3 regions of the Kitasatospora sp. NPDC101801 genome follow, and region 2 is predicted to be linked to each of the others. Evidence: riboswitches for the same ligand, from Rfam matches in the RefSeq annotation. Region 2 holds a riboswitch; each other region holds the start of a gene.
What was found. Region 2 has a riboswitch for thiamine pyrophosphate ahead of thiO (glycine oxidase ThiO). Riboswitches for the same ligand answer to the same signal wherever they lie in the genome.
Positions count from the first base shown of each region.

Region 1: linked by a shared signal. The riboswitch ahead of ACIRPK_RS14265 (purine-cytosine permease family protein) and the one ahead of thiO (glycine oxidase ThiO) in region 2 are both predicted to bind thiamine pyrophosphate.
Region 3: linked by a shared signal. The riboswitch ahead of thiC (phosphomethylpyrimidine synthase ThiC) and the one ahead of thiO (glycine oxidase ThiO) in region 2 are both predicted to bind thiamine pyrophosphate.

Region 1 covers NZ_JBIWML010000009.1:128,870-131,064, reverse strand. Annotated here, with positions in the region: gene ACIRPK_RS14270 (S1C family serine protease) at 1-635, opposite strand, end outside; TPP riboswitch at 838-985, shown strand; gene ACIRPK_RS14265 (purine-cytosine permease family protein) at 978-2,195, shown strand, end outside.
Region 2 covers NZ_JBIWML010000011.1:68,056-70,250, forward strand. Annotated here, with positions in the region: gene ACIRPK_RS15720 (NAD(P)/FAD-dependent oxidoreductase) at 1-1,145, opposite strand, end outside; TPP riboswitch at 1,214-1,327, shown strand; gene thiO (glycine oxidase ThiO) at 1,323-2,195, shown strand, end outside.
Region 3 covers NZ_JBIWML010000015.1:32,724-34,918, reverse strand. Annotated here, with positions in the region: gene tenA (thiaminase II) at 1-323, shown strand, start outside; gene ACIRPK_RS18755 (DUF5326 family protein) at 520-720, shown strand; TPP riboswitch at 861-990, shown strand; gene thiC (phosphomethylpyrimidine synthase ThiC) at 986-2,195, shown strand, end outside.

The sequences.
Region 1 (2,195 bases), on a different contig from region 2:
CCGGCCAGCAGGGCGACGGCCGCGACCAGCGCGATCAGCCCGCCGCGCTTGCGGCGGGGGGCCGGGGCGGCACCCGAGCCGAACGGCTGGCCCGGCAGGCCGGGGCCGCCCGGACCGTCGAGGCCACCGGGCGGGGTGCCCCAGCTGCCCAGCGGGGTGCCCGCGCCGAACGGGTGATGCGGTGGCTCGGCGGCCGGGTGGGCCGGCTGGGTCGGCTGGGCCGACTGCACCGGCGGCAGCTCGGCGGCCAACGCGGCCGGAGCAGCCGGGGCCACCGGAGCGGCGTACGGGTTGCCGGCCTGAGCCGGCGGCGGCACCTCCGGGTGGGCGGCAGGCGCGGGCGCGGCCGGCGGCGGCGCGTCCAGGTAGGACGGCGCCGCGGGCACCGGCGGCGCGGGCGGCAGCACCGGCGGCGGTGCGTCGAGGTAGGACGGGGCGGCCGGGGCCGGCGGCGGGGTCACCTTGCCGAAGGCGACCGTCGGCGTCGGCTCGGCGGCCGGCGGGGCCGCCGCCGGGACGGCAGGAGCAGCGGGGACATCGGCCGACACGCTCTCAGCCGGACTCACCACCCCCTGGCCCGTGGAGGTGCGCTCCTCCTCGGGCCCGGTGGACCCACTCGCGTGCTCGGTGCTCACGGACGACCTCCATAGCTGACAGAACCTTGGTCCACAGTTTTTCGTATGCGTGATTCGGTTGTCGTATGGGGCCCGGTGAAGAACTCTTAAGAATCCTTACCCGTTCCCGACACGATCCCCCGGGGGTCCGCTTCGTCCCGCGATCCGGACGGCCACCCGCCCGCCTTGGTGTTCGGCCGCCCGGCCGCTAGCCTGGCGCTCCAAACTGACACGCGGGAGCTTGGACCGTCCAGGCTGAGAGTGCGCGGAACGACCGTACGCCATGCAGGTGCTGGCACTACGGCGAGGGAGCGCAGACCGCTCGAACCTGTCCGGGTAATGCCGGCGTAGGGAGCATCGGCCATGACGGCTGTTTCGCCTGCCCCTGTCCAGGAACCGTCCGCGCGCGCCGAGGCGCCGCTCGTCCTGGACACCGCACCTCCTCGCACCCTCGACTTCCGGGCGCTGTTCTCGCTCTGGGCCAACCTCGGGGTCAGCCTGATCGGCTTCACCAGCGCGGCCACCGTGATCGGCGCCAAGGGCTCCGAGCTCTCGCTGGTCGCCGCGATCACCGCCACCGTGGTGGGCACCGTGATCGGCACCGCGATGCTCGGGGTGACCGCCCTGATCGGCGCCCGGACGGGCGCGCCCGCGATGACGGTGCTGCGCGGCCTGTTCGGCACCCGGCTGTCCTACGTGCCGACCGTGCTGAACATCGCCCAGTGCATCGGCTGGGGCGTGTACGAGCTGCTGGTGATCGCGATGGGCGCCCAGGAGGTGACCGGCTCGCAGGGCTGGCGCTGGCTGTTCGTGGTGCTGGCCGGCCTGCTGACCACCGCGCTGACCATCTGGCCGCTCGGCGCGATCGCCGTGCTGCGCAAGTACGTGACGATCGCCGTCGGCATCGCGATGGTCTACTTCACCGTCCAGCTGGTCCGCCAGGGCGTGCCGAACCCCGGTGCGGGCAACTGGACCGGCTTCCTCTCCGCGACCGACGCGATCATCGCGGTCTCGATCTCCTTCGTGCCGCTGGCCGCCGACTACACCCGGCACGCCCGCACCGCCGGTGCGGCGTTCTGGGCCACCTTCTCCGGCTACACGCTGGCCCAGGTCTGGTGCTACCTGCTGGGCGTGGTGGCACTGCTGCAGTCCGACGGCGACCCGAGCCGGATCTTCTCCTCGTTCACCGGGGTGGCCGCGGGCTGGGCCTTCCTGCTGGTGCTGGTGGTCCGGGAGACCGACCAGTCCTTCGCCAACGTGTACTCGACCGCGATGTCGATCCAGAACCTGCTGCCGAAGGTCGACCGCCGGCTGCTGACCGGTGGGATCGGCGCGCTGGTGACCGTACTGGCGCTGCTCACCGACGAGTTCACCGCCTCGTACTACGCCTTCCTCGGCCTGATCGGCTCGGTCTTCGTGCCGATGTTCGCGGTGCTGGCGGCCGACTACTTCCTCGGCTCCGGCCGGCGCGGTTGGAACCTGGCCGAGGACGCCCCGGCCCGCTGGCTGATGCTGCTGCCGTGGGCGCTCGGCTTCGCGACCTACCAGTTCATCGCCCCGACCGCGATCGACGGCTGGAGC
Region 2 (2,195 bases):
GCCGCCACCGGGTCCAGCAGGACCCCGCGTTCGATCAGCTTCCGCGCCTGGTTGACGTCGCGCGGCCGGTCCACCGAGAGCAGCCCGGTCAGCCGCCCGTCCCGGAGCCAGAGCACCGTCCAGGCCGGGTCCCCGGCCGAGCCGCGCCAGAGCATCCGGTCACCGGGCGCGTGCCGCCCGGCGTACTGCACCATCCGTCCGAACTGCTCCGACCAGAAGTACGGCACCGGGTCGTACGGCGTGCCCGCCCCGAGCACCCCGGCGGCCACCGCCCGGCCGGACTGCAGCGCGTGGTCCCAGTGCTGGACGTTCACCCGGGTACCCAGCCGGGCGGACGGGTACGCGATGCAGTCGCCGGCCGCCCAGACCCCGGGCAGCGAGGTGCGCAGCCGATCGTCCGTCAGGATCGCCCCGGCCCGGTCCAGCTCCACCGGCGAACCGGCCAGCCAGCCGGTGGCGGGGCGGGCACCGATGCCGACCACCACCTCGTCGGCGGCCAGCTCGGTGCCGTCGGCCAGCAGCACCGCGCCCGGCTCGACCGCCGCCACCCCGACCCCGCAGCGCAGTTCGACCCCGGCGTCGGCGTACCACTGCGTCATCAGCCCGCCGAGCTCGGCGGGCAGCGCCCCGGCCAGCGGCGTCGCGGCGGCCTCGACCACCGTCACCTCGCAGCCGAGCCGCCGGGCCGCCGTGGCGGTCTCGGCGCCGATCCAGCCCGCGCCGACCAGCACCAGGTGCCGCCCCGGCCGCAGGCTCGCCCGCAGCGTCAGCGCGTCGTCCAGGGTGCGCAGGGTCCGGGCGCCGGGGAGGGTGACCGGCTTGGCACCGGTCGCGATCACCAGGGCGTCGTACCGCAGCGAGCCCCGGTCGGTGTGCAGCAGGCCGGGCTCCAGGCCGGTCGCGCGGTGGCCCGGCAGCAGGTCGACACCGGTCCAGTCGACGTCCAGCACGGTGCTGTCACGCTGCCCGAGCAGCACGTCCTTGGAGAGCGGTGGCCGGTCGTACGGCAGCTCCCGCTCCGCGCCGAGCAGGGTGACGGGCCCGGTCCAGCCCCCCTGCCGCAGGGCCAGCGCGCTCTGCGCGCCCGCCATGCCGCTGCCGACCACGACCGCCTGTCCACCCGTCAGCTCTGCCACGTCGGTCACCCTACCCACCACAGTCGTCCGCCCGTCGAACACTGGCCGCCGGGCTGCCCGGGGCCGGGGATATGGTGGGTGGCGTTACACGGGAGCCCGGTGCACCGGGCTGAGAGGCGGGCTGCGGCGGCCTGCGACCGTCCGAACCTGATCCGGGTCATTCCGGCGAAGGGAGAGCGAAGTACTGTGACACGCACCGAGAGCGACGTGCTGGTCATCGGCGGCGGCATCATCGGCCTGGCGGTCGCCTGGCGGGCCGCGCAGCGCGGACTCCGGGTCACCGTGGTCGACCCGGAGCACGGGCGGGGCGCGGCCCAGGTCGCGGCCGGCATGCTGGCCCCGGTCACCGAGCTGCAGTACGGCGAGGAACCGCTGCTCCGGCTGGGGATGGCCTCCAACGACCGCTACCGCGACTTCGTCGCCGAGCTGGCCGACCTGACCGAGCTGGACACCGGCTACCGCGAGACCGGCACGCTGGCCGTCGCGCTGGACTCCGACGACCGGGCCGAGCTGCGCGAGCTGCACGCGTTCCAGCAGCGGCTGGGCCTGGAGTCGCACTGGCTGACCGGCCGGGAGTGCCGACGGCTCGAACCGATGCTGGCCCCGGGCGTCCGGGGCGGCCTGCACGTGACCGGCGACCACCAGGTGGACGGCCGACGGCTGGCCGCCGCCCTGGTGCTGGCCTGCGAACGCTCCGGCGTCACGCTGCAGCGGGCCTCGGTCACCGAGCTACTGGTCAAGGAGGACCGGGCCACCGGCGTCCGGCTGAGCACCGGCGGCGAACTGACGGCCGCTCAGCTGGTGCTGGCGGCGGGCCCGCAGAGCCACCTGCTACCCGGGCTGCCCGCCGGGGTGCTGCCGCCGGTCCGTCCGGTGAAGGGGCAGGTGCTGCGGCTGCGGATCCCGGAGCGGTACGCGCCGTTCCTGTCCCGCAACGTCCGGGCCGTGGTGCGCGGGCAGCACATCTACCTGGTGCCGCGGGCCGACGGCGAGCTGGTGATCGGCGCGACCAGCGAGGAGCAGGGGTACGACACCACCGTCACGGCGGGCGGTGTCTAC
Region 3 (2,195 bases), on a different contig from region 2:
GCTATCTGCTGGCCACCGTCTACGGCGGCTCGTTCGCCGAGGCGGTCGGCGCGGTGCTGCCGTGCTACTGGATCTACGCCCGGGTCGGTGAGCAGCTGCTCACCCGCTCCTCGCCCGACCCGCTGTACGCCAAGTGGATCGCCACCTACGGGGACGAGACCTTCCAGGCCGTGGTGCGCCGGGTGCTCGCACTGACCGACCGGCTCGGCGAGCAGCTCGCCCCGGCCGAACGCCGCCGGGTGATCGAGCACTTCACCACCACCTCGCGCTACGAGTGGATGTTCTGGGACGCCGCCTGGCGGCGCGAGGTCTGGCCGGTCTGACCTGCCGCCCGACGGACCGTCCGGGCACCCCCGACCCCGGGGTCGACCCTCCCCGCGGTCTCGGGGTGATCTCCGGGTTCTCTCCGGGCTGGAACCCCTCGGAAGCCGGACCGGTGCCCTGTACCGTCGAAGTATCGAAGCAAGCGGGACGCGACGGAACAGCCGTCACCGGCCCGAGGGGAGAGAAGGAACGGACATGGCTGAGCTCTGGAAGTCGCTGCCCTCGTGGGTGCGCAACATCGTCGTCCCGATCGTGGTGCTGATCCTCGCCTGGAACCTGATCTGGTTCGTGATCGGCGCGGTCACCTCGCTGATCGCCTTCCTGGTCAAGGCCCTGGTCCTGGTGGCCGTCGCGGCCGGTGTGGTGATCCTCGTGAAGAAGGCCGCCAAGAGCTGACCCGCGGCGCACGGACGCCGGGCCCGGTACCCCTCGCGGGGGTGCCGGGCCCGTCCGCGTTCCGGCCGTCGCGGGGGAGCCGCCCTGGACCAGCCGGGGGCGGACCGCTACGGTGTTGAACGTTTGTTGCAGGCAAATCCGCCTGTGGACACGGGAGCTCGGAGCACCGGGCTGAGAGGGCGCTGAACGGCACGTCAGGTGCCGGCCGCTGCGCCGACCGCAGGAACCTGACCGGGTAATGCCGGCGTAGGGAGATAGAGGTCTCATGACCACGTTCGACGCACAGCAGAAGTCTGCCCCGAGCGGCGTGACCAGCGCGACCACCGGCTACCCGACCCCCGCCTGGCGCAAGGCGTACCGCGAGGGCTCCCGGCCCGACCTCCGGGTGCCGTACCGCGAGGTGCAGCTGACCAACGGCAAGTCCGTTCCGCTGTACGACACTTCGGGTCCGTACACCGACCCGGCCTACCAGCCCGACGTCCGGCGCGGGCTGCCCGCGCTGCGCGACCCGTGGATCCGCCAGCGCGGGGACGTCGAGGAGTACGACGGCCGGGAGGCCCGGCCCGAGGACGACGGGATCAAGCACACCTCCCCGCGCGGCGGGAACCTGCGCAACCTGGACGCGGTCTTCCCCGGCCGTCCGCGCCGCCCGCTGCGCGGACGTGACGGAGTGCCGGTGACCCAGCTCGCCTACGCGAAGCGCGGGATCGTCACGCCGGAGATGGAGTTCATCGCCCTCCGGGAGGGCCTGGACGCCGAGTTCGTCCGCAACGAGGTGGCGATCGGCCGGGCCGTCATCCCGCTGAACGTGAACCACCCCGAGGTCGAGCCGGCCGTCATCGGCACCAACTTCCTGGTGAAGATCAACGCCAACATCGGCAACTCCGCCGTCACCTCCTCGATCGAGGAGGAGGTGGAGAAGATGACCTGGGCGACCCGCTGGGGCGCCGACACCGTGATGGACCTCTCCACCGGCCGCAACATCCACACCACCCGCGAGTGGATCCTGCGCAACTCCCCCGTGCCGATCGGCACGGTGCCGCTCTACCAGGCGCTGGAGAAGGTGGACGGCAGGGCCGAGGAGCTGAGCTGGGAGGTCTACCGCGACACCATCATCGAGCAGTGCGAGCAGGGCGTCGACTACATGACCGTGCACGCCGGCGTGCTGCTGCGGTACGTCCCGATGACCGCGCGCCGGAAGACCGGCATCGTCTCGCGCGGCGGCTCGATCATGGCGGCCTGGTGCCTGGCGCACCATCAGGAGAACTTCCTCTACACCAACTTCGAGGAACTCTGTGACATCCTCGCGGCCTACGACGTCACCTTCTCGCTCGGTGACGGCCTGCGCCCCGGCTCGACCGCGGACGCCAACGACGAGGCGCAGTTCGCCGAGCTGAGGACGCTCGGCGAGCTCGGCCGGATCGCCCGGGCGCACGATGTCCAGGTGATGATCGAGGGCCCCGGCCACGTCGCGA